DNA from 3 places in the Gracilibacillus caseinilyticus genome. Region 2 is predicted to be linked to each of the others. Evidence: riboswitches for the same ligand, from Rfam matches in the RefSeq annotation. Region 2 holds a riboswitch; each other region holds the start of a gene.

Region 1 (3,288 bases), 260 kb from region 2:
GTGACATGGAGCAATTATTTAATAAAATGGAAGAGTGGCAAGAGATTTATTTAGACAGGATGGAAGAAACCGATCAGATGAAATACACGTTATGTCATGGAAATGTAAAACCATCCCATTATATGATTACGGGAATGAATACTTATTTATTAAATTGGGAGTATGCATTAATGACTTCGCCGACTTATGATTTAGTATCGTATTATCAATATTTATTCCGGTTTCATGACTGTGACATGGATAAAATCACAGAATCATTTTCAGTATATTGCCGATATATAGATTTATCAGACTATGAGAAAGCATTGCTTGTATTGCAACTGTTGTCACCCCATAACTGGTTTCAATCTATGTCGGACACCCTTCAGCCTAGAAGGGGCACAAGTAATGTAAGAAAGTCCATTGAAATCGAAAAAGAGTTCCGTAAACTGTTTCACGGCTTCCAAATGCAAGAATATATCTACCAGACACTGAAAACGGACCCTGTAGATGAATTAGGTTAAATCCATTCCAATTGAAAGGCGAGCAGGATACCAATTAATATCCCTAATAATAAAACATCAAAGGTTGTAGGGAAAAATACGGTGCGAATCCCTTGAAATACGACGATTGGTAAAATACAACGCTCACAGATTAAGATCCATTCTCTCGCCCAAGGAGGTAGACGGTATCGATAATAACGTGCCACGATATCACCTCATTTTCATTATATTTTTGTTATATTCTAGCTTATGCAGTCAAAGTGGAATCGTACCCCATATTTATTAATCGAATTTTGAAATAAACGGAAAGAACTACATCATTCATGTTAGCCGAGTGATAAATAAGGGGTTCGCACGCTAAGTTAAAATACTTAGTTCAAAATTAGTAAAAAAGTATTTTTTTTGCAGGAAAATTGATTTTTTTATCGAATATATATTATTAGAATATATTAATCAAAGAAGTCTCTATCGGATGCGTATAAGAGGTTGTCTTCAATATGAGAAGTAGCATAAATTTATTTAATTTAATTATTTCCCAGTATTATCATACGCTGACAATGGCAGACAAGCATCACTGTATTAAATTCAATTTTTCTGGATGTTACAAAAGAATCATCTGTTTTGGAATGCGTTGCTGAATAGTAGATACAGCAAGGATTCTGCACTATCATTCAAATGTATAACAAAGTGTATAAACAGGTTTATTGTAATGAATTTTGCTAATTCATCACCTAATTAGCAAATAGTAAAAAAGCGGTATGTTTCTATATTTACTGAATATAATTTACTAATTACAAATGTTGTTTATATTACTGTTCGTTTTGTTGGGCTGCTGTGGTATTGCAATTCGTTCAAGGTGTTTTCGTGTAGCATGCATAATCAGAAAAAGGCAAACCTATTGCAAGATAGGGACGCAAAGTTCCAGGTCCGTTCATTTATCCAATACGGACGGCTGAGCTGCCTGAAATACAGATTTGTATTTTAGGAGGAGAAAGATTATGGAATCGAAGTTAAATGTGGATTATGAATGGATCTATCTAATGCTGAAAGCGAAAGAGATTGGTTGTACAACAGAAGAAATAAAAGAATTTCTGACAAAGAAAATGCCAGAGAAATGTGTGGAACAGTATTAGACCTAGAAAACCCTATGTGACATAGGGTTTTTATTTTTGTGAAAAGGGTATAGCATATTAGACGCTTATACGTATCATTTGCTATACTAAAAATGATACGTATTGAGTACATATCTAGTCAAAAGTGAGATAAACTATCATAGTTTAGCAATGATATCGACAGGAAAGGAATGATTAGATGACAGTGAAGAAACCAAAAATCGTAGTACTAGGTGCAGGTTATGCCGGTATGATGACAACGAAACGACTTACGCAACAATTCTCTCCTGAAGAAGTGGATATTACATTAGTTAACAAGCATAATTATCATTACCAGACGACATGGCTGCATGAAGTAGCAGCTGGTACGATTGATGTAAACCGCTCCAGGATTATGATCTCTGATGTGATTAATACTAGACATGTAAACTTTGTACATGACACCGTTAAGCAAATTAATAAAGATGACAAAACGGTTGAATTGGAAAATGGTACACTTAGCTATGATTTTCTTGTGATCGGTTTAGGCTTTGAGAAAGCTACCTTTGGCATTCCAGGTATGGAAGAGCATGCATTCTCCATTCAGAGTGTAGATAAGAGTCGTATGATTCGTGACCATATTGAATATCAATTCTCACGTTATCGAAATGAACAAGATCCTGATCCAAGCATGCTTACGATTGTTGTTGGCGGTGCTGGTTTTACCGGAATCGAATTTCTTGGTGAACTTGCGGAACGCATTCCCGCTCTATGTAAAAAATATGATATTCCACGTCAAGATGTGAAAATTATTGACATTGAAGCGATGTCTACTATTTTACCAGGTTTTGATGAGGATTTACTAAGCTACGCAAAAGAATCGTTAGAAGCGCGTGGTATTGAATTTAAGCTCGGTACTATGATTAAAGAAGTGAAAGAAGATCGTGTAATTGTCGGAGAAGACAGAGAGGAAATTAAAACAGACACGTTTGTTTGGACTGGTGGTGTACAAGCCAATCGCATTGTCGGAGAATCCGGATTCGAATTGACGAAAGGTAAAGTGAACGTGGATGCGACGTTACGAACACCAGAGCAAGATGACGTATTTATTCTAGGAGATTGTGCCTGGGTGATGAATGAGGAAACAGGCAAACCTTACCCACCTACAGCACAAATTGCGATCCAGGAAGCAGATGTATGCGCGCATAATATCAGAACACTTATTTATGGCGGTACACTTCGGACGTTCCATTTTGACAATAAGGGGACAGTTGCTTCTCTAGGTGGAAGTGATGCAATGGGTACTGTTTTTGAAGGGAATAAGTTATATGGTATGCAGGCCAAGGTGATGAAGAATGTGATCGATGATCGCTATTTATTCATGTTAGGTGGACCTAAGCTGGTGTTACGAAAAGGAAAATTCCGTCCATTTTAATTCAAAGCATGATCTGATCTAGGAGGTAGAAAAATGAAAAATACTTTACTTTACACATTAGTTACGGCAGCAGCGACAATTGCTTATGTCTTAATCTCTCGAAAAATGGAAGATAAGCGAGACTTTCGCTAAGTACAAAGAGCAGATGCCATTGTGTATCTGCTCTTTTTTTACAAGGTAAGAAAGATTTCAGCTAAAGATTCAGAAAATAAAAGTGTAAGTTCTTATAATACGGATTATGTCAACTTGCGTTGTGGTAATTTTGAAATGATTCATGTGC
Region 2 (3,288 bases):
AATGCTCACCTAAAATTGTTCATACGTGATGCACCTTGCCACCACAAACATCGCAGAAAACAAAGGGCTTACAAATCAGCTCAGTAACATTTGCAAATCCATTTTACCAACGTCCTTCAACTGTCTGTCTTCTTAGCTGTTTCCAGCGTTCTATGATGCAGCTTTTTCTCTTCATACATTAGCGTATCTGCATGGTGCAATAATTCGTCAATTGTGTTTCCGTGATCCGGAAAGAAGCTCAATCCGATACTGGCAGATAGAAGCATTTCTTTTTGATTAATCAGAAGTGGCTGCTGAATAATTGATAGTAACTCTTCGCATAGTTGGTCGACTTCTTCATTCTGTGCTATTTCTACAATACCTACAAATTCATCACCGGCCAAACGGTAAAAAATAACGGGCTTTGATCGTTGAAATTCTTTTAATCTCTTTGCCAATACTTTTAAAAGCAAATCCCCACCACTATGGCCGAGAGTATCATTTACTTGTTTAAATTTATCTAAATCTATAAAAATAATAGCAAGGCGCTCTTCGCGGATCTCACGATCTAAACATTCACTTAAATCCGTGTGAAAGGAATGCCGATTTGGTAAATTAGTTAATGTATCAAAGTGTGCTAATTGGTATAGTTTTGCTTCTGATGCCATCAATTGATCTGTTCGGGCAGTTAATAGCTCATTTTTCTTTCTGACTTCGATAAACATCGACTGAAGACGATTTGCCACTTTTTCAATATTTAATCCTAATTTCGAAAATTCAAAAATAGATGTATCACGCCAGAAGAACCGTTCCTGTCGCTGCATTTTTTCAGGAAGATCACTCGTCATTTGGGTAAGACGAGTTAAGGAATTTGATAAAATTCTATTGACAAGCATGCCAAAGAATAAAGCCACAAACAATACGAATAATGCAAATAGTAAATAATCAATTAAGTTACGAGTTAATTCCAATACTTCACTTTGCGTCGGAATGACCAGATAGGTACTTTTATTCAAAAAATTCATTTCACCTATGTAATAACCTTGTGCCCAATCAAAGATAGTGGGAGTTCTTATCGGCAGCCAAATGGAACCATCCGTATGTATCTCTTTCACAAAACCAGTTGTAAAATATTCAATATTCGTTTTAGCTGTCAATTGATTAGCATCTACCCATAATTGATTATCCTTGTCTAGAATGAAAATTCGTTTATTTGTATGTCCGATAAAATGATCAAATACTTCCTTGATTCTTGCTTTTTCCGATATCGCATTCAAATCATAGTTTTGAATTTCAGTGGAATCCATTTCATCAATTTTATATTGAACCTGCTCTATTAACTGCTGATGCTCTTCGTGATAAAGCTGATATAAATCATTCTCCATCTCTTTGGTGTTCACTAAAATAATGATCAGTAATGGAAGAACTGCAGAAAAGATTAATATATGTGAAATGACTTGCCCAAAATATAAGCGATGCTGATGCCGAAAGTACTTCTTAAATTTCGGTACAAGAGGTAGATAATCACAAACTATATCCGCAACAAGTGCAGCAAACAATATTTCTGTCACCGATTGTACAACTAGAAAATCTGTCAATTCACGGGAATGAGGTAATAGATCTGAATAAAATAAGACGATTAAAGAATATACTAAAAATATCAATAAAGAATACGCAAAACTCCAGGTGAACAAGTCTTTCCTTTTTGTCACATATAAAGAACCAATTAGTAATACTTCTATTATGCTATAGAAAACAAAGCCGTTATCCATTCCCGTGAAGTAAGTGATACCGCTCATTACACTTACTAACAGAAGAGCGAATCGCACACCGAATATGCGTATAGCAGCTAGGTAGAGGATTGACGAAAAGCTTAATGTAACACCGAAGATCAAAGGGATGGAAAGATATTGCGCCATGACAGTCAACGCAAGTATAAAAAAAAATAAACTAACAAGCTTGTAATCTCTATTGCGCATTATTCTAAGCTCCTTGTCTGGTATTACCGTTTTAAGATACTATTAAAATGAAGTTGATTACCTTAGCTCACATATTTCATACAGGAGGATATAAATTATGTCATCTAAAAAACCCATACAAAAATGTATAGGTTCCCCTGTGATATTTATCAGGTAACCCAGCCATCGTCGTGAAATTTCACCTTAGATCTGTGGTTTTGCGTCTCTATTTTTCAATAGATTTGCCTTTTCTAATTATATAGTACTATTTTATCACATTTCTTTCCAATTATTTAGTTCTATCAAAACTATATTCCTATCCATTTTAATATAAATAGTATCAAACAATCAATATCATTTGATATTTATTTAATAAATTCTTTCTATACATGAAAGAGAAATCAGTTCGATTAACACGAACTGATTTCTCTGCTATCACCTTATGGTAATACGACTTCATCTTCCCACGCTAGCATGCCACCTGTCATGTTTGTCGCTTTAATACCATTTGCTTCTAGATATTCTGTAGCACGTCCACTTCTTGCACCTGAACGGCAGATCATATAGTAATGTTGGTTCTGATCAAATTCATCCAACCGATCTGGTATTTCTCCTAAACGGATTTGTATTGCTCCTGGGATCATCCCTTGTGCTACTTCTTCATCCTCACGAACATCTACGATATGAAGTTTTTCTCCTTCTTTTAATTTTTCAGCTAGTTGATTTGGTTGAATTTCGTTCATGTTGATACCTCCCATAAATTATCTATCCTTAGTATAGCAATTTTAAATAAATAATGTAATATTTCCATCTTCTGAATCATCAATATATGCTGCAACCCCTGCATATTCAATGTCTTCTAATAATTCTTCTTTTTGTAATTCGAGTAAATCCATTGTCATTGTGCAAGCAATCAATTTCACTTCTTGCGCCTGCGCCATTTCCACCAACTCGTGTACTGGTAAAGCATTATGCTTCTTCATTACATGTTTAATCATTTGTGGTCCCAAGCCTAAATAATTCATTTTTGACAATCCCATTTTGTTTGCACCTTTAGGCATCATTTTTCCAAATATTTCTTCTAGTAATCCTTTTTTTACATGAAGGTGTTCATCTTTTCGCAGCGCATTTAATCCCCAAAATGTGTGAAAAATGACCACCTCATGGTCATAAGCAGCAGCTCTGTTTGCTATAATATAGGCAGCCATCGCTTTATCATAGTCTCCATGAACAATACTATCGTGGTTTTCTTGTTTGACATATCTACCACCCATTCTACCTGTACCTGTATAGGTATATTAAAATATGGAAAGAAACTGCCTTATCCCGCAAAAATAGATATAACGTATAA
Region 3 (3,288 bases), 770 kb from region 2:
GAAAGCGATATTATGTCAAGTATGTTTGGTCACCAATGGCAGGGCAACAGTATATTCGTAATGATGAAGCAGTGAAATTAGCAGGGGAAAACCCGGATATTGCCGGTCAGGATTTATATGATACGATTGAAAAAGGAGAACCTGTGGAATATGGATTGTATGTCCAGGTGATGGATCCAGATCAAGCAACTAACCTCCCGTACGACCCATTAGATGATACGAAGATTTGGGATCAGCAACAATTTCCGTTTCATCCTGTCGGTCGTATGGTGTTAAACAAAAATCCGGATAACTACATGGAGCAAGTAGAAAAGGCTGCCTTCTCCCCATCGAATTTATTGGAGGGGGCTGAGCTATCCGATGATAAAATGTTACAAGGTCGTGCAAATATATATTGGGATTCTCAACGTTATCGTATTGGTCCGGATTTCCGAAATGTACCAGTAAACAAAGAGGCAGATTGGTGGCCAGGTGATTTAGTTACTAGCGGTAATGATCGATTTGTAGAAGGTACACTTCAACGATCTGACATTGAAAAACAGAATGATTTTACACAAGCAGGACTTTTTTTTGAATCACTTTCCCAGAAAGAACAAGGAGATTTGATTGAAAATATAGCAGATGGATTGGCTACAGTTTCCTCAGACGTATTGGATATTATATACCAATATATGCAACATGCATCCGGTGATTTAGCAGGGAAACTGAAAAAAGCTGTGACGAAGAAAAAAGAGAAATAGAGCATACCAATCTGATGTGTCTACATTTGATTAAGTAAGAACTTCGTCCGTTGATAGGTTAAGTACAAGGATAAACATGGGTCAACTATAGATCCATGTTTTTTGTATCAACTAACAAATTTATACGATTCGTCAAAATCCAACAATAATACAATTTATTCGCTATTGAAAACCTACTAATCTATTCGGTATAATAAAAAAACATTGAATTCAAGATAAATGGATGAACAAACCTTATAAAAAAAGGATGATCATGTATGGTCTTACAATCGCTTCTGATTATATTTTTACTATCTGCCTCCTTGTATCTTTCCTACATAACCAGCCGAAAAAGATAACTATCCCCAAACCCTCTCTTTCTATCAATGTCAAAAACAGATCATTTTCGACAGAACTCAGCAATTTCATATAGTTCATTCAGCCTTTATAAATGGATTTTTCTTCAATTTACCATGTCATTTGATTCATTTTCGCTATTAGAATATTATGGTTATTGCAATTAAACTAGGAAAACGGTATGATAGACATAGATAATTAAAGTATTTGATAAAGGCAAACTGCTCGAAAGGGTAGGACGCAAAGCCTAGGGTCTACGGGTTTTTAATTCGACATCTTATACCTATGATCGCCTGGTTACCTAAAATTACACTAATCGGATACGTGTGTGTGACGAAGAAAGTTTTTGTCATTTTAGGCTATTTCTGTGCTTTTTTTCAGGAATAGTCATTTTTTTTGGGAATAAAAAAGAGGAGGTAAAAACATGCGAATTGCAATTGTGAAAGAAGCTTCTATTTATCGCGAGGGTTTGGTAGGGGTGCTTTCGACGGAATTCAAGAACTATGATGTAATCGCAGTGGAACCGAAACAACAGGAGAAATTACGTGACTATATCATTGATTTGTTAATCATTGATATCGATACGAAAAATGACATAATGTCACTTGTTGAAAAATATGTGGAAAATAACAAGAAAATCATCATCTGGACGGAGAATCCACATCACAATAATCTAACCGAACTGTTCAAAATGAATTTACACGGCTATTTCTTTAATGGAATGGAAAAAGAAGAACTGATTGATGCCATTGATAAAATCGTTGCAGGGAATCATTATATTCACCAGGATCTTGCACCTGTCCTATTAGGGGATTATCGCCAAATTTATAATCGTAAAGAGTCAAGACCAGTTGGCGTCTTTACCAATCGCGAGTGGGAAGTCATGGAGCTCTTAACGAAAGGTTACAGTAATCAGCGGATCAGTCAAAAACTCTATATCACCGATAAGACAGTTAAAAATCATATTAGTTCCATCTTACGCAAATTGGAAGTGCCGGACAGAACGAATGCTGTTATAACGGCATTTCGTAATGAATGGTTTCATGTATCATAAGTAAGTGAGAAGCCTGTGTCACTAAGTGCACAGGCTTATTTTTGTGTATTTATACAATTTATGTATGAATTTTACATAAAAGATGAGAATTTATATGTCATAAAAAATACTATTATGTTATAATTTCGAATATAGTGTGTCTTGGACAGCAGCAGTCAGAAATACATTACATGCGGAGGTTACAAAAATATGGAAGAAACGATATCACTCAAAGAGATTTTTGAAGTGTTAAAAAAGCGTTTACTGCTCATTGTTTTGTTAATGGTTGGTGCAGCAGGAGCAGCAGCAATTATCAGTTTTTTTATTTTAACCCCAACCTATCAATCTAGTACGCAGTTTATAGTTAATCAGGATACAAGTGAAACGAATAGTGTCGATATCAATCAAATTAGATCTAACTTAGAAATTATCAATACATATAATGACATTCTCACAAGTAATCGTATATTAGATCAAGTGATTGAAGAGTTGAATTTAACGATCTCTCCTAGTGCTCTTAGCGAGAAGATATCTGTGGCCAACTCAGAAAGCTCTCAAGTAGTGAAACTATCCGCGACCGATACAGATCCTGATGTAGCAGCTGACATTGCTAATACGACGATAGCCATCTTCCAAGAGGATTTACCCGAATTAATGAACGTTAATAATGTCAGTGTCTTATCGGAAGCAGTAGTACCAGCAGACCCAACACCTGTAAATCCGAAGCCAATGTTGAATACAGCGATTGCCCTTGTCATCGGTGCCATGATCGGAGTAGGTTTAGCGTTCTTATTTGAATACCTCGATAACACGGTGAAGACAGAACAAGATGTAGAAAAAACATTAGAATTACCTGTACTTGGTGTGATCTCCCATATTGATGAGAAAGATATGATGTCAATGGGAAAGCCCGTTTCCATCAGTCACAAACGAGAGAGGGGGAGCTTTAGTGGTCAGAAGAAAAAAACAGTCTAAAGTATCGAACGTTCGTCACTTAATTACGAAATTGAACCCACGCTCCCCGATTACTGAGCAGTACAAAACAATTCGAACGAATTTACAGTTCTCTTCCGTTGACGGAGATTTAAAAACCATGCTGGTTACGTCGTCTGGTCCGTCAGAAGGAAAGTCATCGACTACCGCTAACCTTGCGATTGTATTTGCGCAACAAGGTAAGAA

The links. A riboswitch is a leader RNA that binds a small molecule or an ion and turns the genes downstream of it on or off. The one in region 2 is predicted to bind cyclic di-GMP.
Region 1: linked by a shared signal. The riboswitch ahead of sinI (DNA-binding anti-repressor SinI) and the one ahead of MUN88_RS13305 (diguanylate cyclase domain-containing protein) in region 2 are both predicted to bind cyclic di-GMP.
Region 3: linked by a shared signal. The riboswitch ahead of MUN88_RS09755 (response regulator transcription factor) and the one ahead of MUN88_RS13305 (diguanylate cyclase domain-containing protein) in region 2 are both predicted to bind cyclic di-GMP.

What each region holds. Positions count from the first base shown of each region.
Region 1 covers NZ_CP095072.1:3,084,515-3,087,802, forward strand. The annotation lists gene MUN88_RS14520 (phosphotransferase) at 1-503, shown strand, start outside; gene MUN88_RS14525 (YszA family small membrane protein) at 500-688, opposite strand; cyclic di-GMP riboswitch class I at 1,361-1,447, shown strand; gene sinI (DNA-binding anti-repressor SinI) at 1,481-1,615, shown strand; gene MUN88_RS14535 (NAD(P)/FAD-dependent oxidoreductase) at 1,794-3,008, shown strand.
Region 2 covers NZ_CP095072.1:2,828,831-2,832,118, reverse strand. The annotation lists gene MUN88_RS13305 (diguanylate cyclase domain-containing protein) at 117-1,958, opposite strand; cyclic di-GMP riboswitch class I at 2,108-2,194, opposite strand; gene MUN88_RS13300 (rhodanese-like domain-containing protein) at 2,378-2,680, opposite strand; partial or broken gene MUN88_RS13295 (DsrE/DsrF/DrsH-like family protein) at 2,723-3,198, opposite strand.
Region 3 covers NZ_CP095072.1:2,055,445-2,058,732, forward strand. The annotation lists gene MUN88_RS09750 (catalase) at 1-740, shown strand, start outside; cyclic di-GMP riboswitch class I at 1,282-1,381, shown strand; gene MUN88_RS09755 (response regulator transcription factor) at 1,501-2,130, shown strand; gene MUN88_RS09760 (YveK family protein) at 2,320-3,084, shown strand; gene MUN88_RS09765 (CpsD/CapB family tyrosine-protein kinase) at 3,059-3,288, shown strand, end outside.